Regions from separate parts of the Bradyrhizobium zhengyangense genome, predicted to be linked through region 1. Evidence: predicted binding sites of a transcription regulator. Region 1 holds the regulator's gene; each other region holds the start of a gene.
The links. Region 1 encodes PhoB, which activates phosphate uptake and scavenging genes when phosphate is short. Its sites were predicted from a motif close to TGTCATNNANCTGTCAT; they were not measured.

Region 1 (7,644 bases):
GCGGCCCATGCCGGTCTGCACCTCGTCGAACGCAAGCAGCAGGCCTTTCTCGTCGCAGAGCTGACGCAACGCCTTGAGGAAGGTGGGGGTCGCCGGACGTACGCCGCCCTCACCCTGGATCGGCTCGATCAGGATGCCGGCGGTGTGCGGGCCGATCGCCTTCTTCACGGCCTCGATGTCGCCATGCGGGATCTGGTCGAAGCCGTCCATCGGCGGACCGAAGCCTTCGAGATATTTTGCCGAGCCGGTCGCGGCCAGCGTCGCCAGCGTGCGACCGTGGAAGGCGCCTTCGAAGGTGATGATGCGGTAACGCTCGGGATGGCCCTTGGAGAAGTGATGATGGCGGACCAGCTTGATCACGCCCTCCAGCGCCTCGGCGCCGGAATTGCAGAAGAACACGAAGTCCGCAAAGCTCTCGTTGCAGAGGCGCGCAGCGAGCTTCTCACCGTCAGGACTCTGGAACAGGTTCGACATGTGCCAGAGCTTCGTCGCCTGCTCCTGCAGCGCCTTGACCAGCGCGGGATGGGCATGGCCGAGCGCATTCACGGCAACGCCCGAGGTGAAATCGAGATAGCGGTCGCCATTGGTTGCGATCAACCAGACGCCTTCACCGCGCTCGAAACCGATGTCGGCCCTGGCGAAAACGGGGAGCAAATGCGGCGCTGCGCTGTTGGTCATGACGGTCTCTTTAGTGGTCACTCAGGGTGTTTCGGACGGCCTGAACGCGCCTTGCGCAGCGCGTCATTTAGCCCGGAAAACGAAACGTGCCGCCTTTTAAGGGCGGCACGCGCAACTATCTTATGCTTGGCACCACGGGTGTCAATGCCGCCCGGAAAGCCCCAGGAAACGCTGATTCCGTAGTCTTGCGGTGCTAAATTTACGGGATTTTCGCCACGGAACATGTGGAAGCGAGTCGGCGGACTCTTGCGCGTGAGTCACGCCATATTGTAGCGTTTGGCTTGTCAGATACGACATCTCGTGCAGCGGTTCTGATCCCTTAAGTCCTCATGTACCGGCGTAAACGTTCGGGCGCATCTGGTGCGCCCGGCGAGCCTTAAGGGATTCTGGCGGCACGGGTTTTTCGAAGCTTAGGCATTCGTCGTGAGGCCCCAGGATGGCTGGCGCCGGCGAAGGAAAGGGTGCAATGACGGTTTTGACCTGGTCAGATGATCGCGTCGAGCAGCTGAAAAAGCTCTGGGAGGCCGGACTTTCGGCCAGCCAGATCGCCGCTGAGCTTGGTAACGTGACCCGCAACGCCGTGATCGGCAAGGTGCACAGGCTCGGCCTGTCCGGCCGCGCCAAGAGCCCCTCGTCAGCAGCTCCCCGGCCGCGCAAGGCGCGTCCAGCGCAGCACATGATGCGGGTGAGCCGCCCCATCGCACGCGGCAACACCGCGCTGGCGCAGGCCTTCGAGGTCGAGGTCGAGGCCGAGCCTGTTACCTACGACAACGTGGTGCCGATGAGCCAGCGGCTCTCGCTGCTCGAATTGAACGAAGCCACCTGCCACTGGCCGGTCGGCGATCCCTCGAGCCCGGATTTCTTCTTCTGCGGCGGCAAGGCGCTCTCCGGCCTGCCCTACTGCGCCCAGCACTCGCGGGTGGCCTATCAACCGGCGGCCGATCGCCGTCGTGCGCCGGCCAAGCCGAGCACGCGCTGAGCCCAGCTCTAGACGACATCGTCCCGGTACGGACCGGGACGATCGAGACGTAAAAAAGCGCGCCACAAGGCGCGCTTTTTTATTTTGCTTGCTTGCAGCCGCCGTTACGTCTGCTCGGCCTTCGCAAAGCGATCGTCGAGCGCATAGCCTGCGCCGCGGACGGTGCGGATCGGGTCTTGCTCGCGACCGAGATTGAGCAGCTTGCGCAGGCGGCCGATATGCACGTCGACGGTGCGTTCATCGATATAAATGTCGCGCCCCCAGACGCTGTCGAGCAGCTGCTCGCGCGAGAACACGCGGCCGGGATGCTCCAGGAAGAACTCCAGCAGACGATATTCGGTCGGGCCGAGATCGATCGGCCGGCCCGAGCGCGCCACGCGGCGCTTCTCGCGATCGAGCTCGATGTCGCCGAAGGCGAGCACGGTCGCAAGCCGCTCGGGGCTGGCGCGCCGCAGCAGGCCCTTCACGCGCGCGAGCAGCTCGGGCACCGAGAACGGCTTGACTATGTAATCGTCGGCGCCGGTCGCAAGGCCCCTTACCCGCTCGCTCTCCTCGCCACGCGCGGTGAGCATGATGATCGGAAGCTGCTTCGTATCGGAGCGTGCGCGCAGCCGGCGGCACAGCTCGATACCTGATAGTCCCGGCAGCATCCAGTCGAGCACGATCAGATCGGGGATGTGCTCCTTGAGGCGGGTGTCGGCATCGTCGCCGCGCATCACCGTCTCGACGTCATAGCCGTCGCCTTCGAGGTTGTAGCGGAGAAGCTCGGTGAGAGCTTCCTCGTCCTCAACAACCATAATGCGTGCGCCCATGGGCTCGTCGCTCCTTAAGTATTCGGGATCGTCGTGGCGAAGGTCGTCATGTCGCCCTTCGGCCGCTTGTCGGTGATGGCCTGGCCTTCGATCATGTAGAACACGGTCTCGGCGATGTTGGTGGCATGGTCGCCGATCCGTTCGATGTTCTTGGCGCAGAACATCAGATGGATGCAGAACGAGATGTTGCGCGGATCCTCCATCATGTAGGTGAGGAGTTCGCGGAACAGCGAGGTGCAGATGGCGTCGACCTCTTCGTCGCCCTTCCACACCGTCATCGCCGCCGGCAGATCATGCGCGGCGTAGGCGTCCAGCACCGACTTGACCTGCTGCTGCACGAGGTCGGTCATGTGTTCGAGGCCGCGGAACAGTTTGAGCGGATGGAAATCCGTCTCCAGCGCCGCGACGCGCTTGCCCATGTTCTTGGCGAGGTCGCCGATGCGCTCGAGGTCGGTTGCAACGCGCATGGCACCGACGATCTCGCGCAGATCGACCGCCATCGGCTGGCGGCGTGCGATGGTGAGCACGGCGCGCTCCTCGATCTTCTTCTGGAGCGCGTCGAGCTCGGCGTCGATGGTGACGACGCGCTGGCCAAGCGCGACGTCGCGGCGGATCAGCGCATCGACGGAATCGACGATCATGCGCTCGGCGATGCCCCCCATCTCGGCGACGAGGCGCGTGAGCTCCTGGAGGTCGGTGTCGAAGGCTTTTGCGGTATGTTCAGAACCCATGTCCTGTCTCCTCAGCCGAACCGGCCGGTGATGTAATCCTGCGTACGCCGGTCGGACGGCGACGTGAAGATCTTGCTGGTGTCGTCGAACTCGATCAGCTCGCCGAGATACATGAAGGCGGTCTTGTCGGAGACACGGGCCGCCTGCTGCATGTTGTGGGTGACGATCGCGATCGTGTAGTTCTCGGACAGTTCCTGGATCAGCTCCTCGACCTTGGCGGTCGAGATCGGATCAAGCGCCGAGCAGGGCTCGTCGAACAAGATCACTTCAGGCCGCACCGCGACGGTGCGGGCGATGCAGAGGCGCTGCTGCTGGCCGCCCGAGAGCGACAGGCCGGAGGCGTTGAGCTTGTCCTTGACCTCGTTCCACAGCGCGCCGCCGCGCAGCGCCTTCTCGACGCGATCGTCCATCTCGGACTTCGAGATCTTCTCGTAGAGGCGGATGCCGAAGGCGATGTTCTCGTAGATCGTCATCGGGAACGGCGTCGGCTTCTGGAACACCATGCCGACGCGGGCGCGCAGCAAATTGAGGTCCAGCTTGGGGTCAAGGATGTTGGTCTGGTCCAGCATCAGCTGACCGGTGACGCGCTGGCCGGGATAGAGGTCGTACATCCGGTTGAAGATGCGCAGCAGGGTCGACTTGCCGCAGCCCGACGGGCCGATGAAGGCCGTGACGCGGTTGGTGCCGAGCGCCAGATTGATGTTCTTCAGCGCGTGGTGCTCGCCGTAATAGAAGTTGAGGTTGCGCACCGTCACCTTGGCCGGGGCTTCCGGCAGCGGCTGTTGCGACGCCAAATGAGCGTTCGAACTCACGGATACGGAAAGGTCGGTCATTTTGCAGTCCTCTCGGCGCCGAGAATGCGCGCGCCAATGTTCAGGGCAAGCACGGTGAGGGTGATCAACAGCGCACCGCTCCAGGCGAGCTGCTTCCAATAGGCGTAGGGGCTCTGGACGAAATTGTTGATGGTCACCGGCAGGTTCGCCATCGTCTTGTTCAGGCCGAGGCTGAAGAACTGGTTCGACAGCGCGGTGAAGAGCAGCGGCGCGGTCTCGCCGGCGACGCGGGCGGTGGCGAGCAGCACGCCGGTGATAAGACCGGAGCGGGCCGCGCGGTAGGCGATCCGCTTGATCACCAGCGAGCGCGGCAGGCCGAGCGCGGAAGCCGCCTCGCGCAGCGCGTTGGGCACCAGCAGCAACATGTCCTCGGTCGTGCGCAGCACCACCGGGATCACGATGACGGCCAGCGCGAGCGAACCTGCGATCGCCGAGAAACCGCGCATCGGTACCACTACTGCGCCGTAGATGAACAAGCCGATGATGATCGAAGGCGCCGACAGCAGGATGTCGTTGATGAAGCGGATCACCGAGGTCAGCTTGTCGTTGCGGCCGTACTCGGCGAGATAGGTGCCGGCGAACAGGCCGAGCGGCGCGCCGATGCCGACGCCGATCACGGTCATGATCAGCGAGCCGACGATAGCGTTGCGGAGGCCGCCTTCGGTCGAGCCCGGAGGCGGGGTATCAGCAACGAACAGGTCGAGGCTGAGGCCGGCCACGCCGTTATAGAGCAGCGTGATCAGGATCAGCGCGAGCCAGGTGACGCCGAAGGCGGCGGCACCGACGCAGAGCCCGCGAATGACGATGTCCTTGCGGCGGCGGCGTGCGTAAATCGGGTTCATGTTACTTCCCCGCCTTCTTTTCCAGGCGCAGCAGCATCAGCCTGGCGCCGGCGAGCACGAAGAACGTCAGCACGAACAGCAACAGGCCGAGTAGGATCAGGCCGGACTGGTGCAGGCCGTCGCTCTCGGCGAATTCGGATGCGATCGCCGCCGAGATCGTGGTGCCCGGCGCGAAGATCGATGACGAGATGCGGAACGAGTTGCCGATGATGAAGGTCACGGCCATGGTCTCGCCGAGGGCGCGCCCCAGGGCCAGCATGACACCGCCGATGATGCCGACGCGGGTGTAGGGGATCACGACGCTGCGGACGACTTCCCAGGTGGTGCAGCCGACGCCGTAGGCGGCCTCTTTCAGCACCGGCGGCACGGTCTTGAACACGTCGACCGAGATCGAGGTGATGAAGGGCAGCACCATGATCGCGAGGATCAGCGCGGCGTTGAACAGGCTGAGATAGGACGGGGGACCTGCGAAGATCGCGCCCAGGACCGGGATGCCGTCGAAGATCTTGATCATGACGGGCTGGAAGGTGTTGGCCAGGAACGGCCCCAGTACGAAGAAGCCCCACATGCCGTAGATGATCGAGGGAATGCCCGCGAGCAACTCGATGGCCATGCCGATCGGACGGCGCAGCCATTGCGGGCACAGCTCGGTGAGGAAGATCGCAATGCCGAGACCGACGGGAATGGCGATCAGCATCGCGATGAAGGAGGTGACGAGCGTGCCGTACATCGGTCCGAGCGCGCCGAGTACGGGCGGATCCGCCGACGGGGCCCAGCGCTGCGTCCACAGGAATGCGAAGCCGTATTCCTTCATCGCCGGGACGGCGCCGATGATCAGCGAGATGATGATGCCGCCGAGAATGAGGAGAACCGAAATCGCGCTGAGGCGCGTGATCCAGTAGAAGGTGACGTCGCCGAGCTTGAACGCGCTCAAAGCCTTGGCGCGATCATACGGACCGGCGGCATCAATCACATTGCTCTCGACAGCCATATCTGCCACGCCGATCCCCTGTACCAATGATATACGCTTCTGGTTGATCTCGCGCCCCGGACACAGCGCAAAGTCAGTCCGGGACCGAAACGTCGTATGGCGCGCAATGCGGCCATTGGAGGCCGCACTGCGTCCAGAGAGCAAAGAGCCTAGCTCTTGATGTCGGCCGACCAGGTCTTCTCGATCAGCTTCACGACGTTGTCGGGCATCGGGATGTAGTCGAGCTCTTCGGCAGACTTCGCACCCTTTTCAAAGGCGAACTTGAAGAACTTCAGCGCTTCCTGCGACGCGGCCTTGTCGGTGGCGTCCTTGTGCATCAGCACGAAAGTCGTCGCGACGATCGGCCAGGACTTGTCGCCGGGCTGGTCGGTGAGGATCAGGTAGTAGCCCGGAGCGCTGGTCCAGTCGGCGTTGGACGCGGCGGCCTGGAACGCCTCGTTGGTCGCGTCGACGGTCTTGCCGGCCTTGTTGACCATCTTGGTGTAGGTCAGCTTGTTCTGCTTGGCATAGGCGTATTCGACGTAGCCGACCGAATTCTTGGTCTGGGCGATATTGCCGGCAACGCCTTCGTTGCCCTTGGCGCCGACGCCAACCGGCCACTCGACGGCGGTGCCCTCACCGACCTTGCTCTTCCAGTCGGCGCTGGTCTTGGACAGATAGTTGGTGAAGTTGAAGGTGGTGCCCGAACCGTCCGCGCGGTGAACGACCGAGATCGCATCCGACGGCAGCTTGGCATTCGGGTTCAGCTTCTTGATCGCAGCGTCGTCCCACTTGGTGATCTTGCCGATGAAGATGTCGGCGAGGGTGGCGCCGTCGAGGACGAGTTCGCCGGCCTTCACGCCTTCAATGTTAACGACCGGGACGATACCGCCCATGACCATCGGCCACTGGGCGAAGCCGTCCTTCACGAGTTGATCCGCCTTCAACGGAGCGTCGGTCGCGCCGAAGGTCACGGTCTTGGCCTGGATCTGCTTGATGCCGGCACCGGAACCGATCGACTGGTAGTTAACGCCGTTGCCCGATTCCTTCTTGTAAGCGTCGGCCCACTTGGAAAGGACGGGGAAAATGAAGGTCGAGCCGGCGCCGGTGATGTCGGCGGCGAAAGCCGTCGTCGTCGTTGCGGCGACCAAGCCGGCAGCGACGATAGTCTTGAGGAAATTCATGCTGGTCTCCATACAGGGGAGCGAAGCGCCATCCGCGCCCGATCGCGCTCCCCGTGCCGCCCCTTTAGGAGCGGTCGGCTGAGCTTTTACGAAGGTTTCGTGACAGTCGGATGACGGCACTAAGCGATTGAAATCACTTTGCTTTATCGCCTAAACTAAAGTCTTAGCCTGGGGGAAACAGGCGGTGAACGTCGCACCCTGCTTGGGCACGCTTTCGATTAAAAGACGGCCGCGGTGACGGTTAAGAATATGTTTCACCAGCGATAATCCGAGTCCCGTGCCGCCCTGCAAGCGGCTGTCGCCGACGTCCACCCGGTAGAACCGCTCGGTCAGGCGCGGCAGGTGCTCGGGCGCAATGCCGGGGCCGAAATCCCGCACCATGACCCGGATTTCCTGAATTGCATCGGCGGGCGCAGGCAGCGTCAGCGACACGATCACGCGTCCGCCGGAGGCGCCATATTTGAGCGCGTTTTCGATCAGGTTTTCGAACAGGCGGAGCAGTTCCTCGCGGTCGCCGGCAATCATGACCGGGCCGTCGGGCAAATGAGTTTCGACCTCGACCTGGCGCTCTCGCGCCAGCGGCTCGAGCCCGTCGGCGACCTGGAAGATGATCGG
Region 2 (7,644 bases), on a different contig from region 1:
TGAAGCCGTTTTGGGCGCAATGAGCGGGCTGCGCGTCATCGATCTCACGCGCGTACTCGGCGGTCCCTACTGCACCCAGATCCTCGCCGACCACGGCGCCGACGTGATCAAGGTCGAGCCGCCCGCCGGCGACGAGGTGCGCGACTGGGGTCCTCCCTTCCACGACGACGACGCGGCCTATTTCATCGGCATCAACAGAAACAAGCGCTCGATCGGACTCGACCTCGCGTCCGAAGGCGGCCGCGTCGTGCTGCTCAAGATGTTGGAGACGGCCGACGTCCTGATCGAGAATTTCAAGCCGGGCACGCTGGAGAAATGGGGCATCGGCAACGATGTGCTTGCCCAAAAATTTACGCGCCTCGTGCATTGCCGGATCTGCGGCTTCGGCGCCGACGGCCCGCGCGGCGGCAATCCCGGCTATGACGCCATCATCCAGGCCATGACCGGCATGATCGCGGCGACGGGGTCGCCCGAGAGCGGCCCGATGCGGATCGGCGTGCCGCTGGTCGATATCACCACCGGCCTTTACGCCGCGATCGGCATCCTGATGGCGCTCTCCGAACGGCAACGCTCAGGCAAGGGCCAGTTCCTGGAGACGACGCTGTACGAAACCGGCCTCGCCATCATGCATCCGCACACCGCGAATTATTTCATGCATGGCAAGCCGCCCGGTCTCACCGGCAACGAGCACCCGAACCTCGTGCCGTACGCGATCTTCCCGACCAAGACCGACGACATCTTCATCGGCGTCGGCAATGACGGCACCTTCCGCAAGCTCGCCAAGGAAATCGGCAAGCCCGAGCTCGGGACCGATCCGCGCTTTGCCCGCAACAAGGACCGCATCGCCAACCGCGAGGCGCTGCGCGCCGAGCTCGCCGCGGTATTCAGCCAGCACGAGGCCGAGCCGCTGTGCAATCGCCTGCTCGCCGCGGGCCTGCCCGCGGGCCCCGTGCAGAAGATCGACCAGGCGCTGACCAATCCGCACACCATCGCGCGCGGCGATGTCATCGAGAAGGACTGGTACAAGGGCGTGGCCTCGCCGATCCGGCTCGACCGCAGCAAGCCGAGCCTGCGCCGGCTGCCGCCGAAGTTCAGCCAGCACTCCCAGGAGGTGCTGGGCGAGTTCGGCTACTCAAAGTCGGAGATCGACGCGATGGTCGAGAGCGGCGTGGTCTGCGGGCCCGAGCGCAAGCGCTAGGGCCCCTGACCTCCTCTGGCGCTATGATGCCGCAGTGCGGCGCGGGCATCGGTGTGCACCGCGAACAGCTGTGGCTGCGCGCGGCGCGTTCGCCTATTTGATGGCTTCCCTTTTCCAGCGCTTGCCGCTTTCGTTTCGGCCGCTTACACAGTCATGTGAACGTCATATGGCGCTGCTAGCGCAAGCGCTTCTTTATTGACGGCTGAGGGAGGTTTCTTGATGGCTCTTCGATTTTTTGGGGCGGCTGCCACTGTTGCAGTCGCTGTCGGCATGACGGCTTCGCCGGCGCTGGCCGTGACTGAAATCCAGTGGTGGCACGCGATGACCGGCCCCAACAACGACGTCGTGGTCAAGCTGGCCAACGATTTCAACGCATCGCAGAGCGACTACAAGATCGTTCCCACCTTCAAGGGCAGCTATGCCGACACACTGAATGCCGGCATCGCAGCGTTCCGCGCCGGCAACGCACCGGGCATTATGCAGGTGTTCGAGGTCGGTACTGCGACCATGATGGCCGCCAAGGGCGCCATCAAGCCGGTCTCCGACCTCATGAAGGAGCAAGGCGAGAAGTTCGACCCGCAGTCCTATCTGCCGGCCATCACAGGTTACTACTCGACCGCAAAGGGCGAGATGCTCTCGTTCCCGTTCAACTCGTCGAGCATGGTGATGTGGGCCAATCTCGACGCACTGAAGAAGGCCGGCATCGACGCGCCGCCGAAGACCTGGCCCGAGGTGTTCGCCGACGCCAAGAAGCTGCACGCAACGAGCCCGACCTGCGGCTTCTCCTCGAGCTGGATCACATGGGGCCTGATCGAGCAGTTCTCGGCCTGGCACAACATTCCGATCGGCACCAAGGCCAACGGCCTTGACGGCTTCGATACCGTGCTGGACTTCAACAACCCGCTCGAGACCAAGCTGCTCGAAAATCTCGTCGAGCTTCAGAAAGACAAGAGCTACGACTATTCCGGTCGCACCAATACCGGCGAAGGCCGCTTCACTTCAGGCGAATGCGCGCTCTACATGACGTCGTCGGCCTTCTATCCGAACGTCAAGGCGAACGCGAAGTTCAACTATACGGCCGTTCCGATGCCGTATTTCCCGGACGCCAAGGATGCGCCCCAGAACTCCATTATCGGTGGCGCCTCGCTGTGGGTGATGGGCGGCAAATCCAGCGAAGAGTACAAGGGCATCGCGAAGTTCTTCACTTTCCTGTCCGACACAGATCGTCAGGTTTATCTGCACGAGGTCTCCGGCTATCTGCCGATCACCAAGGCGGCCTACGACAAGACCAAGGCGTCGGGCTTCTATGAGAAGAACCCGATCCTGGAAGTGCCGTTGAAGGAGCTCACCAACAAGCCGCCGACCGAGAACTCGCGCGGCCTGCGTTTCGGCGGAATGGTGCAGATGCGCGACGTCTGGTCCGAGGAGATCGAGGCGGCACTCGCCGGCAAGAAGTCGGCCAAGGATGCACTCGACGCTGCCGTCTCGCGCGGCAACCAGATGCTGCGTCAGTTCGAGCGGACCGCGACCAAGTAGGACCTCATCAGTCGTGGCTGTGGATGGTCCGCAGCCACGACTCTCAGCGAGTGAGGCGGGGGCTTCATGGAGAACCGGGCGATCTTTCCAGGCAGGCTGCTCGCCTGCCTCCTGGTATTTCCGCAGCTTGCGGTGTCCCTGATCTTCTTCTATTGGCCGGCTGCGCAGGCGCTCTGGCAATCGTTCCTGGTGCAGGATGCCTTCGGGCTCTCGACCGAGTTCGTCTGGTTCGAGAACTACGTCAACCTGCTGAAGACTCCCGAATACTATCACGCGATCGGCACGACCTTCTTTTTCTCGCTGCTCGTCGTGTTCTTCTCGCTTGCGATCGGCCTGCTGCTCGCTGTCATGGCGAACCGCAACATCGCTGGCGTGCAGATCTATCGCACCTTCCTGATCATTCCCTACGCGGTCGCGCCTGCGGTGGCGAGCGTGCTATTCATCTTCATGTTCCAGCCCGGGCTCGGCATGATCGCGCGCGCTTTGCAGCGTAACGGCATCGATTGGAATCCAGTGCTCAACGGCAATCATGCCATGATCCTGATCGTCATCGTCGCCGTCTGGAACCAGATCAGCTACAATTTCCTGTTCTTTCTCGCCGGCCTGCAGTCAATCCCGAAGAGTGTGATCGAGGCCGCTGCGATCGACGGCGCGAGGCCAATGCGGCGGTTCTGGACCATCGTCTTTCCGCTGCTGTCGCCGACGACGTTCTTCCTGATCGTCGTCAATATCACTTACGCCTTCTTCAACACGCTCGGCATCATCGACACCGCAACCGAAGGCGGCCCGAACGGCTCCACCTCAACGCTCGTCTACAAGGTTTTCCTGGACGGCAAGGCCGGCTCGGACCTCGGCGGCTCGGCCGCGCAATCCGTGATCCTGATGATCATCGTCGTCGCGTTGACCGCGGTCCAATTCCGCTACGTCGAAAAGAAGGTCCATTACTGACAATGGTCGAGCATCGACGATTTGGAAATCTGTTGCCGCACCTGGTGCTGATCGCCGGCGTGATCGTGGTCGCTTTCCCGGTCTATCTCGCGATCATCGCCTCCACCCACGACAATTCCGTCATCGCCAACGGCCAGATGCCGCTGTATCCGGGCGGCCACGCGCTGGAGACCTACTGGAACACGATCATGTCCGGCACCGGCAAGACGACGCGCGAGCCGGTGGGCAGCATGTTGCTGTCGAGCTTGATCATGGCGGTTGGTATTGCGCTCGGAAAGATCGCGATCTCGATCATATCGGCCTACGCCATCGTGTTCTTCAACTTTCCCTTCAGGATGGCGACGTTCTGGACCATCTTCATCACGCTCATGCTGCCGGTCGAAGTGCGAATCTTTCCGACCTACAAGATCACGTCCGACCTGCACATGCTGGATTCCTATTCCGGCCTGATCCTGCCTCTGATCGCGTCGGCAACCGCGACGCTGCTGTTCCGGCAGTTCTTCATGACGGTGCCGAAGGAGCTGGTCGAGGCCTCGAAGATGGATGGAGCAGGTCCGATCCGCTTCTTCTTCGATACGCTGCTGCCGCTCTCGGTGACCAACATCGCCGCGCTGTTCGTGATCCTCTTCATTTACGGCTGGAATCAGTATCTCTGGCCACTCCTGATCACGACGCGCGACGATATGCAGACCATCGTGATCGGCATCAAGAAGATCATCGATGTGAAGGACGCACTCACCGAATGGTCGGTCGCGATGGCCACCGCGGTGCTCGCGATGCTGCCGCCGGTGGCGGTCGTCGTGCTGCTGCAACGCCTGTTCGTCAAGGGCCTGATCGAGACGGAGAAATAGGCCCATGGCCAATGTTACGCTGCGCAACGTCCGCAAGGCCTATCCCAACGGCTTCGAGGCCATCAAAGGCGTCGATGTCGATGTGGCCGACGGGCAGTTCTGCGTGCTGGTCGGTCCTTCGGGCTGCGGCAAGTCGACCCTGCTCAGAATGGTAGCGGGGCTCGAAACCATAACCTCGGGCGAGATCAACATCGGCGGCCGTGTCGTGAACCAGGTCGAGCCGGCCGACCGCGACATCGCGATGGTGTTCCAGAACTACGCGCTCTATCCGCATATGAGCGTCTTCAACAACATGGCCTACGGCCTGCGCAACCGTGGCATGAAGGAAGCCGAGATCAAGACCCGCGTCGAGGAGGCCGCACGCATCCTCGAACTGGGGACGATGCTCACCCGCAAGCCAGGGCAGCTCTCCGGCGGCCAGCGCCAGCGCGTCGCCATGGGCCGCGCCATCGTGCGCCAGCCGAAGGTGTTCCTGTTCGACGAGCCGCTGTCAAACCTCGACGCCAAGCTGCGCATCTCGATGCGCGTCGAGATTCGCAAATTGCAGCGCCGGCTCAACGTCACCTCGATCTATGTCACCCACGACCAGCTCGAAGCGATGACGCTCGCCGACATTCTCGTGGTGATGAATGGCGGCCAGGTCGAGCAGGTCGGCAATCCGCTCGCGATCTACGAGAAGCCGGCGACGACTTTCGTCGCCTCCTTCATCGGTGCGCCGCCGATGAATCTGATGTCGACACGGCAGGACGAGATCAAACCGCAGCTCGGCGGCAGCGCCGGCGAAGCCGACATCCTCGGCATCCGGCCGGAAGATCTCGCCATCACCGACCAGACGCCATCGGGCGGTGTTGCACTGTCGCTGACGATCGACGCGATCGAGCGCGTCGGTGCAGAAACCTTCGTTTACGGATCGCGTGCGCAGGATCAGCAGGGCGTCGCGACAAATCCGGGCGAGTTGCCGCCCGGCGAGGTGATCGTGCGCATCCCCGGAACCGAAGCGCCGGCCATCGGCCAGAAGATCCGTGTCGCCGCAGTCCGCAACAAGCTGCATTTGTTCAGCGGCGACGGACGGAAGCGGATCGAGATCTGACCGGTTCCAGCCCCGATCGGCGAAACAACCCCATGCACAGTAGAAGGGGATCTGTTTTCATTGGGATAAATCGCCCGAAAAATCCACATCGCGACCCGACGTCGCAAGGAGTGAATCCACACCCCCCGCTACGTGCTTGAACCCACACGGGGATATGCCCATATTGCTGACCAAGGGGTGCCTTGATCGGGCCCCGAAACACCAAAGTCGCTTCGAGAGGACTTTGTAAACTATGTCTCGTGTTCCCACGCTTTCCAGTCCGTTCCTTCTGGGCTTCGACGAGATCGAGCGCGTGCTCGATCGCGTCGTCAAAGGCGCCGACGGTTATCCTCCCTACAATATCGAGAGGTGCGGCGGTGCTGACAACCAGCCCGAGCGCCTGCGCATCACGCTGGCGGTCGCCGGTTTCACCCGCGATCAACTCGATGTAACCATTGAGGAAAACCAGCTCGTCATTCGCGGGCGGCAGCAGGACGACAAGACCCGGCAATACATCCATCGCGGCATCGCCGCGCGCCACTTCCAGCGCACCTTCGTGCTGGCGGAGGGGATGCTGGTGCTGGGTGCGGATCTGAAGAACGGGTTGTTGTCGATCGACCTGGCCCGGCCTGAACCGGAGAGGATCGTTAAGACAATCGCTATCAATGAGCACGAATAATGGAACGAGTAGCGGACTCGACCGCTTAGTTTCGAGAGAGGAGTCGAGACCATGAGTGAAGGTCACGTTGCGTTCGAATACGAAGCCAAGAACGTCTCACCCGAGACGCTGGCAAACCTCGGCGAAGGCCATATCGCCTATGTGAAGCAGATCCGCTCCGAGGATGTGCCCGGCCTGTTCCCCGAAGCCCCGAAGATCGCGCCCGGCCTCAAGCTGTTCGCGCTCCACGCCGCCGACGGCACGCCGATCATGCTGACCGACAGCCGCGAAGCCGCGGTCGCCAACGCCTGGAGCAACGAGTTGCAGGCCGTCAGCGTGCACTGACACGCGCTTCGCGCGACTAGAGATTTAGCGGGCATGCCTTCGCAGGAAGGCATGCCCGTCTTCATTTTGAGGTGATGTTTTCGCATCGCTATCGCGAGCCAACGGGAATTCGGCGATGTCCCTGCCCGCGCGCGGGGGCGGCCTCGGCTCATGCGCACGAGACCGTCATCAATCCGTGATTTGACATTTCATTCATGTTTGTCAAATCTGACAAAATGCAGGCCAAGGCCCCTCCGCAGGACCGTATCCTCGACGCCGCCATGCGCGTGTTCCGGCGCCACGGCTTCCGCCGCTCCTCGATCGAGCAGGCGGCGGAGGAGGCCGGGCTGACGCGGCAGGCGCTCTATCATCACTTCGCCTCCAAGGAGGCGCTGTTTCGCGCCGTGATCGAGCGGCTCTACGAGCAGGGGCTCGCTGCCGAAATCGCGGCCGCGAAGGCGGCGGAAGAAGCCGGCCTCAAGCTTGCCGACATCCTGGTCGCCGAGATCGGCGCGCGGATGCAGTCGCTGCTCGCTTCGCTCAAGGACTCGCCCCATACCGAGGAGCTGTTTTCCGAGCACCTCGCGCAGGCGCGCGACCTCTACCAGAGCTATGCCACCCGGTTCGCCGACGAGATCGCCACCACGATCGCGCGGGTGTGCCGCAAGCAGAAGCTCACGCTCGCAAGCGGCGTCTCCGTGCGCGAGCTCGCGCGCTGCGTCGAGATGGCGGTCCACGGCACCAAATCCGCTTTTCCGTCCATGCAGCCGGTCGACGCGTTCCTGAAACAGCTCGAGACCATGCTGCGCATGCTGATCGCAGGCGCGATGGTGCCGTCTGCGAAGAAATCCCCACGCAAAACGGGAGTTCGAAAATGACCACCACGACGATCAATGGAAGGCCTCTGGTGCTCCCCGACGATCCGGATGCGCTCCTGATCGACGTGATCCGCGATGGCGGCCTCACCGGCACCAAACTCGTCTGCGGCTCCGGCGTCTGCGGCGCCTGCACCGTGCTGCTCGACGGAACGCCGGTCGTGAGCTGCCTGTTGCCGGCGCAG
Region 3 (7,644 bases), on a different contig from region 1:
AGCGAGCCGCCGCCGAGATCACCGACGATGCCGTCGGGATAGTGGATGCCCGAGATAACGCCGAGCGCCGACAGCTTGGCTTCGCGCGGTCCCGACAGGATCTCGATGTTCACGGCGCAGATGCGCTCGGCTTTTGCGATGAAGTCGGGGCCGTTGGAGGCATCGCGGCAGGCGGCGGTCGCGATCGCGAACACGCGGCCGACCTGCATCACGCGGCACAGCGCGCGAAAGCGCTTCAGCGACGTCAGCGCCTTGTCGACGGCGTCAGGCGCGAGCAGGCCCGTGCTCTGCACCTCGCGTCCGAGACCGCACAGCGTCTTCTCATTGAAGATCGGAATCAGGCTCCGCGCCAGCGCCTCGTAGACGACGAGACGAACCGAGTTGGAGCCGATGTCGATGACCGCGACGCTAGCGCCACGCTTGCGCGGCCGTTTCACGGCAAAGATCTCCGGTCAGGACTGATGGCGTTCGTTCCGGCGCGTGAGACGGCGCGGCGAGGATTCCTTGAGCGACTTTCCACGGCCAGACAGACTCGGATTTGTCATGAAGTAATTGTGCACGTTGAAAGGTTCATCGCCCTTCGCGGCCTTCATACGCGTTGAGGACCCGTCCGGCAACAATTGCCAGCTCTGCTCATTGTCCTTGAGATTCGCGACCATGATCTGTTCGAGAACCTGCTGATGCACCGTCGGATTTTGCAGCGGACACAGCACCTCGACACGGCGGTCGAGGTTGCGCGGCATCATATCGGCCGACGAGATATACACAGCCGCTTTCGCGCTCGGCAGGCCCTGGCCCATGCCGAAGCAGTAGATTCGGCCATGTTCCAGGAATCGTCCGATGATCGACTTGACGCGGATGTTCTCCGACAGGCCGGGAATGCCGGGGCGCAGGCAGCAGATACCGCGGACCACCAGCTCGACCTGCACGCCGGCCTGTGAGGCCTCGTAGAGCGCGTCGATGATGTCGGGGTCGACAAGTGCATTCATCTTCATCCAGACCGCGCCGGGCTTGCCGTGACGGGCGTGCTCGGTCTCGCCCTGGATGTGCTCGATGATGCGCTTGCGCAGGGTCAGCGGCGACACCGCCATCTTTTCCAGGTCGCTCGGCGCGGCATAGCCCGTGATGAAGTTGAACACGCGCGCGGCGTCGCGGCCGATGGTCGGTTCCGAGGTGAAGTAGGACAGGTCCGTATAGATACGCGCGGTGACCGGGTGATAATTGCCGGTGCCGGTATGAACGTAAGTGGTAAGGCTGCCGCCCTCGCGGCGCACCACCATCGAGAGCTTTGCGTGCGTCTTCAGTTCGAGGAAGCCGTAGACGACCTGCACGCCGGCGCGCTCCAGGTCGCGCGCCCAGCGGATGTTGGCTTCTTCGTCGAAGCGCGCCTTCAGCTCGATCAGCGCGGTGACGGATTTGCCCGCCTCGGCCGCTTCGGCAAGCGTGCGCACGATCGGCGAGTTGTTGGAGGTGCGATAGAGCGTCTGCTTGATCGCGACGACGTCGGGATCGCGTGCGGCCTGTTGCAGAAACTGCACCACGACGTCGAAGGATTCGTAAGGGTGGTGGACGATCAGGTCCTTCTGCCTGATGGCCGCGAAGATGTCGCCGCCATGCTCGCGCACGCGCTCGGGATGGCGCGGCACGTAAGGGGTGAATTCGAGGTCGGGCCGGTCGAGCCGGGTGAGCTGCGACAGCTCGTTCATGGCGAGCACGCCGTCGACCAGGAATACCTCGTCGTCGGCCGCCGACAGCGCGTGCTGCACGAAGCTGCGCAGCTGCTCCGGCATCTTGGCGTCGATCTCCAGGCGGATCACCGATCCGCGGCGGCGTCGCTTCAGCGCGGTCTCGAACAGGCGGACGAGGTCTTCAGCTTCTTCCTCGATCTCGAGCTCGGAGTCGCGGATGATGCGGAACGCACCCTGGCCGTGGAGACTGTAGCCGGGGAACAGGCGGTTGATGAAAAGTCCGGTCAGCTGCTCCAGCGAGATCAGGCGGACCTTGCCCTCAGCCGGCAGGCGGATGAAGCGGTCGATCTTCCCGGGCATGCGGATCAGCGCGTTCATCGGCTTGCCGTCGGCCTCCCGCGTCAGCTGGAGCGCGATGGTGAAGCCGAGGCTCGGGATAAACGGGAAGGGGTGGGCGGGATCGATCGCCAGCGGCGTCAGCAGCGGAAACACGTTGTTGAGAAAATAGTCCTCGAGCCAGATCCGCTCTGTCTTGGTGACCTCCTTGCCGTCCACCAGCACGATGCCGACCTCGGCCAGCGTGCCGCGCAGGTCGCGCCAGATTGCCTGTTGGTCGGAGGCGAGCTGGGAAACGGTGCGGTTGATCAACGCCAGTTGCTCCGACGGGGTCAGGCCGTCAGGGGCACGCTCGGCAATGCCCTCGCGGACCTGCGCCTTGATGCCGGCGACGCGGACCATGAAGAACTCGTCGAGGTTATTGGCCGAAATCGACAGAAATCGCACCCGCTCCAGCATGGGGTGGCTGGGGTTGACCGATTCCTCCAGGACGCGACGGTTAAAATGTAGCCAGGACAGCTCGCGATTGATGAATCGCTCGGGGCTCGAGGCGATCGCCGGCGGGCCCTCGGTCTCCGTGGCTTTTTCTTTCGTTTCAACAGCTTGCGCGGAGTCCATGAGAAGTCGGTCCTTCCAGTTTGCCCCAATTTGCGACTTATGCGCAAAACCGGCCAGAGCATGTGTTAATGCGATGACGTTTCGATGACATTGATGTTCCGCCGCCGCGCCGCGTCAAGCGGGCCCAAGGGGAGGTTAAGGGGAGGTCGAAACGTCGCGAAGCAGTTCGGCGGCGAGCGCCCGGGTGACGGGGCGGCCGAGCCGCAGCGCCTCGCTGTCGAGCAGTTCCACGGCATGCCGGGCGGCGGCCGAGGAGCGCTCCAGCCGGGTCGCGAGGTAGCTCACAACAGCTTCGTCCACGGCGAGCTGGCGGTCGGCGCAGAACTTGACGATCAGGCCGCGGAACAGCTGGTCATCTGGTGGCGCGAGTGAAATCACAGGGATGGTCCGGAGCCGGGAGCGCAGGTCGCGGAGCTCGACCTCTACCGCCGCAGGTGCCTCGCGTCCGGTGAACAGCACAAAGGCGCCGTCCTCGCGGGCGAGGTTCATCAGATGGAAGAGAGCACGCTCGTCAAAATCACCGGCCTTGAGATCCTCGACCACCAGCGCGCTGGTCGCGAGCGCGCCGGGGACGGTTGGGGCACTCAGCGCGTTGGCCGTGGTCGAGCGAGCGCCTGATACCTCGGCCCAGATCGCGGCGAGATGGCTCTTGCCCGAGCCTTCGGGGCCGGCGAGCCACATGATCCGGTTCGGCCATTCCGGCCAGCTGTCGACCAAGGCGAGACCGGCGGCATTGGCAGGGCCCTCGAGGAAATTGTCCCGGCTGAGGCTCTCCGCATGCGGAAGCGAAAACGCCAATTGTCGGGGATGAACGCGGCCTGCCACGCTTGCTTTGCTCCGAGCCGGCGCGCCGGCCTTGTCTGACGATGATGGACTTATTCGATCGGGAGTTGGCCTTTTGCGGGGCCGCATCCCCTCTCATTTGGCTTCGATCGTGCTCATGTGACGCAGCCACTCCACGAGATAGAGCGACACCGAGGACAGGGTGAACACCGTGACGAGGCCCATCAGGACTATATCATACGGCGACGGCTTGAAGCCGAAGGCGAGCGCGGCCAGCACCAGCGCCGCGTACGCAACCTGTGCCGCTGTGTTTAGCTTGGATACTTTCGACGGCCTCATCTCGACGGGCTTGTCAAACAGCCAGGACACGATCACCGCAGTGACGATCATGATGTCGCGGGACACGACCAGGATCACGATCCAGCGTGGGATGTCGCCCCAGATGCCGAGCGACAGGTAAATCGACACCAGCAGCGCCTTGTCGGCCAGCGGATCGAGCAGGGCGCCGAGCTCGCTGGTCATATTGAAACGCTTGGCCAGAAAGCCGTCGACGGCGTCGCTGATGCCTGCGATCAGGAAGACGGCGAACGCCACCTCCATTTGGCTCGACACGATGGCCCAGACGATGATCGGGACCAGCATGATGCGGCCCAGGGTAATGATGTTCGGAATACTCACACGGCGCTTCCCGGCACCCGACCTGACCTTGAATCCGACCTCTAAGAGGCTGAACCGGTTGATATCTCTACATAGTATAGGGCGGCGCGCCACGCTTGCCATTGCGCGTCCCCGGAATTCGACGTAACCAGCCGCAAACCCACTGGAAATCGGGCATGACCGACCGCAAAAACGGCCTCACTTACGCCGATTCAGGCGTCGATATCGACGCGGGCAACCGCCTGGTCGACCTGATCAAGCCGATGGTGCGCGCCACCGCACGGCCGGGCGCCGATGCCGAGATCGGCGGATTCGGCGGCCTGTTCGACCTCAAGGCGGCCGGCTTCAAGGACCCCGTCCTGGTCGCGGCCACCGACGGCGTCGGCACGAAGGTCAAGATCGCGATCGAGACCGGCCTGCATGGCGGGATCGGCATCGACCTCGTCGCCATGAGCGTCAACGACCTCGTGGTGCAGGGTGCCGAGCCGCTGTTCTTCCTCGACTATTTCGCCTGCGGCAAGCTCGACCCGGAGGCCACGGCCGCGATCGTCGCCGGCGTCGCCGAGGGTTGCCGCGAATCCGGCTGTGCCCTGATCGGCGGCGAGACCGCGGAAATGCCCGGCCTCTACAAGGACGGCGATTACGATCTCGGCGGCTTTGCCGTCGGTGCCGCCGAGCGCGGCACGCTGCTGCCGCGCAAGGACATCGCTGCGGGCGACGCCGTGATCGGCCTGGCCTCGTCGGGCGTGCATTCCAACGGCTTCTCGCTGGTGCGCAAGATCGTGGAACAGTCCGGCCTTGGCTTCGAGGCGCAGGCACCGTTTGCCCCGGTCATGACGCTCGGCGGCGCGCTGCTGACGCCGACGAAGCTCTACGTCAAATCCTGCCTGCGGGCGATCCGCGAGACCGGTGCGGTGAAGGGCCTCGCTCATATCACCGGCGGCGGTTTCACCGACAACATTCCGCGTGTGCTGCCCTCGCATCTTGGCGTCGGCATCGATCTCGCACGCCTGCCGGTGCTGCCGGTGTTCAAATGGCTGGCCGCGCAAGCCGGCATCGCCGAGCTCGAAATGCTGCGCACCTTCAACTGCGGCATCGGTATGATCGCGATCATCGAGGCCGAAAAGGTTGATGAGGTGGTGCGGGTCTTCACCGATGCCGGTGAGACCGTCGCCCAGCTTGGCACCGTGATCCCGGCCGAGGGCGAGCACCGCGTCGTCTATAACGGCCACCTCGACCTGGCACTGTGATGACTGGCGCTGCGGTGAAACGGCCCGTCGCCATCCTGATCTCCGGCCGCGGCTCCAACATGTCCGCGCTAATCAAGGCAGCCAGCGCGGCCGATTTTCCGGCAGAGATCTCGCTCGTCATCTCGAACAAGGCCGACGCGCCCGGGCTCGAGCGAGCCAAGGCGGCCGGCGTCAAAACGCAGGTGATCGAGAGCAAGCCGTTCGGCAAGGATCGCGCCGGGTTCGAGAAAGTGCTGCAGGCCGTGCTCGATGAGCACGGCATCGAGCTGATCTGCCTCGGCGGCTTCATGCGCCTGTTCACTGCCGAATTCGCCAGGGCGTGGTACGGGCGGATGCTCAACATCCATCCGTCGCTGTTGCCATCATTTCCCGGCCTCGACCCGCACGGCCAGGCCTTGCGCGCCGGCGTGAAACTGTCTGGCGCGACGGTGCACTTCGTGATCCCCGAGACGGACGCCGGCCCGATCGTCATGCAGGGCGCTGTCCCCGTCAGCGACCACGACACGGCCGAGACGCTGTCCGAGCGCATCCTCGAAGTCGAGCACCGCATCTATCCCGCGGCGCTGAGCCTGCTTGCGACCGGCAAGGTCAGGATCGAGGGCGACGTCTGCAAGACGGCGGGGAGTGGGGCGTCAGAGAATTTTCTGATTGCGCCGGTGGCGAACTGAAGCACACTCGTGTTTCGTTGCTCCCAAACAAAATCCCCCGGCGGAGCCGGGGGCATCGTCGTGAGCTCTCGCTGATAGCTTTGAGAGAGATCAGGAGACCTTGAGGTTCTCCGCGGACGACTTGCCGCGGTTCTCCACGAGGTCGTATTCAACCACCTGGTTTTCATTGAGGGTGGAAAGTCCGGCACGCTCGACGGCCGAGATGTGGACGAACACGTCCTTGTCGCCGCCGTTCGGCTTGATAAACCCGTAGCCCTTGGTTGGGTTGAACCATTTGACGGTGCCCTTTTGTGGCATCCTCAGTCTCCTCCGCTAGATACTAAAAAGACGCGGCCGCTTTTCGCGTGCCACGTCACAAACGGGCTTCCGGAAGTCTGTTCGAGTCTTGAGCCTGTCGCGAAACGCACAGCCGAGCGGCCAATTCCGATTGTGTACGATATTCCAACACGAAAACCGCGCGCTAGCAAGCTGCGTGCAAACTTCAAGACCGCACTGGAGACATCCCGCTGCAATTTGCGACCTGTGGCAGCGGAACCACAATTGGAGGAATCACCCGGCGAAAGCACGCGGACCGGTTGACCCCTTGTGGCAGTTCAGCACAAATCGTCGCACCTGCTCGCCCTTCGTGTTGCATTTTTGCGGGCCGCCATTTTGCTTCGGGAATAGTCGTCATGTGCTGCACTCGGCGGCCCCAAGGGATACTGCAGACGATCGGGCTGGACCGTGTCCGCCGGATCGTGATGGCGATCGCCATGACGCTTGCGGCCGTCACGTTGATCCCGGCGACAGCCGCCTTCGCGCAGACCCCGACGCCGACTTCGTCTCCGACACCCACGCCAACGCCGACGCCCAGCCCGACACCGTCGCCTTCGCCATCACCGACCCCTGGGGCGACGTCGACCAATGCCAATCAGTCAGCCGGCAACAGCACGCTTAATCTGGGTTCGAATTTTCTGGAGCGGCTGGGCGGCCAGGCCTCGAGCGGCTTCAACCGGGCCTCGCGCACCAATCCCGGCGGCGGTGGCGCGTCGGAGAGTGCAGAGGATCCGCGCTACCGCACCTGGTACGAGGGGTACGGCATTTCGGTCCGCACTGATCCGCAGGGTGATTTCGTTGGAGACAAGCGCACGACATTCGGCGGTGTCGCCGGCTTCGGTGCACGGGTCGCGCCAGGCGTCAATCTCGGCTTCTCCGTTGACCAGAGCCACACCGACATCGACGTGCCGCTCGCGCTTCAGTCGGCGACGCTCGACCTGACGCAGATCGGTTTCAACGGTTCCGTCGACAAGGGGCCTTGGACCTGGGCCTTCGCTCTGGTGCACGGGTTCGGCAAGGTGCATTCCAGCCGCGATACCGGCTTCGGCCTTGCCGTCGCGGGGTATCACGCCACAGTCGACGGCGCGCTCACCGAGATCAACTATTACTGGACCAAGGATCAGATGCGCATCGTGCCCAAGGGCGCGCTCGAATATGTGCGCGCCACCAGCGCGGCATTTCAGGAGGCCGGGGGACTTGATCCCCTCAATGTCGGCTCGAGCGCGATCTCGCGCGCACGCGTCATGATCGGCGCCGAGGTCGGGCGCTACTTTATCTTCGACCGGAAAATCCTGGATCTCTCGGCTTACGGCAAGTTCGTCGACAATT

Region 2: a site for PhoB is predicted at 1,348-1,364, ahead of ugpB (sn-glycerol-3-phosphate ABC transporter substrate-binding protein UgpB). Genes of this name have one in related genera too.
Region 3: a site for PhoB is predicted at 2,716-2,732, ahead of L6639_RS01345 (RNA degradosome polyphosphate kinase). Genes of this name have one in related genera too.

What each region holds. Positions count from the first base shown of each region.
Region 1 covers NZ_JAKLTZ010000006.1:326,125-333,768, forward strand. Annotated here, with positions in the region: gene L6639_RS24375 (aspartate aminotransferase family protein) at 1-678, opposite strand, end outside; gene L6639_RS24380 (GcrA family cell cycle regulator) at 1,145-1,657, shown strand; gene phoB (phosphate regulon transcriptional regulator PhoB) at 1,762-2,469, opposite strand; gene phoU (phosphate signaling complex protein PhoU) at 2,484-3,200, opposite strand; gene pstB (phosphate ABC transporter ATP-binding protein PstB) at 3,212-4,033, opposite strand; gene pstA (phosphate ABC transporter permease PstA) at 4,030-4,875, opposite strand; gene pstC (phosphate ABC transporter permease subunit PstC) at 4,877-5,866, opposite strand; gene pstS (phosphate ABC transporter substrate-binding protein PstS) at 6,016-7,029, opposite strand; gene L6639_RS24415 (ATP-binding protein) at 7,180-7,644, opposite strand, start outside.
Region 2 covers NZ_JAKLTZ010000002.1:716,630-724,273, forward strand. Annotated here, with positions in the region: gene L6639_RS08570 (CaiB/BaiF CoA transferase family protein) at 1-1,198, shown strand, start outside; gene ugpB (sn-glycerol-3-phosphate ABC transporter substrate-binding protein UgpB) at 1,418-2,734, shown strand; gene ugpA (sn-glycerol-3-phosphate ABC transporter permease UgpA) at 2,801-3,682, shown strand; gene ugpE (sn-glycerol-3-phosphate ABC transporter permease UgpE) at 3,685-4,533, shown strand; gene L6639_RS08590 (sn-glycerol-3-phosphate import ATP-binding protein UgpC) at 4,538-5,623, shown strand; gene L6639_RS08595 (Hsp20 family protein) at 5,856-6,281, shown strand; gene L6639_RS08600 (BQ00720 family protein) at 6,333-6,605, shown strand; gene L6639_RS08605 (TetR/AcrR family transcriptional regulator) at 6,800-7,462, shown strand; gene L6639_RS08610 (molybdopterin-dependent oxidoreductase) at 7,459-7,644, shown strand, end outside.
Region 3 covers NZ_JAKLTZ010000001.1:253,924-261,567, reverse strand. Annotated here, with positions in the region: gene ppx (exopolyphosphatase) at 1-437, opposite strand, end outside; gene L6639_RS01345 (RNA degradosome polyphosphate kinase) at 453-2,642, opposite strand; gene L6639_RS01340 (P-loop NTPase family protein) at 2,778-3,467, opposite strand; gene L6639_RS01335 (CDP-alcohol phosphatidyltransferase family protein) at 3,561-4,103, opposite strand; gene purM (phosphoribosylformylglycinamidine cyclo-ligase) at 4,259-5,332, shown strand; gene purN (phosphoribosylglycinamide formyltransferase) at 5,347-6,000, shown strand; gene L6639_RS01320 (cold-shock protein) at 6,091-6,297, opposite strand; gene L6639_RS01315 (autotransporter outer membrane beta-barrel domain-containing protein) at 6,672-7,644, shown strand, end outside.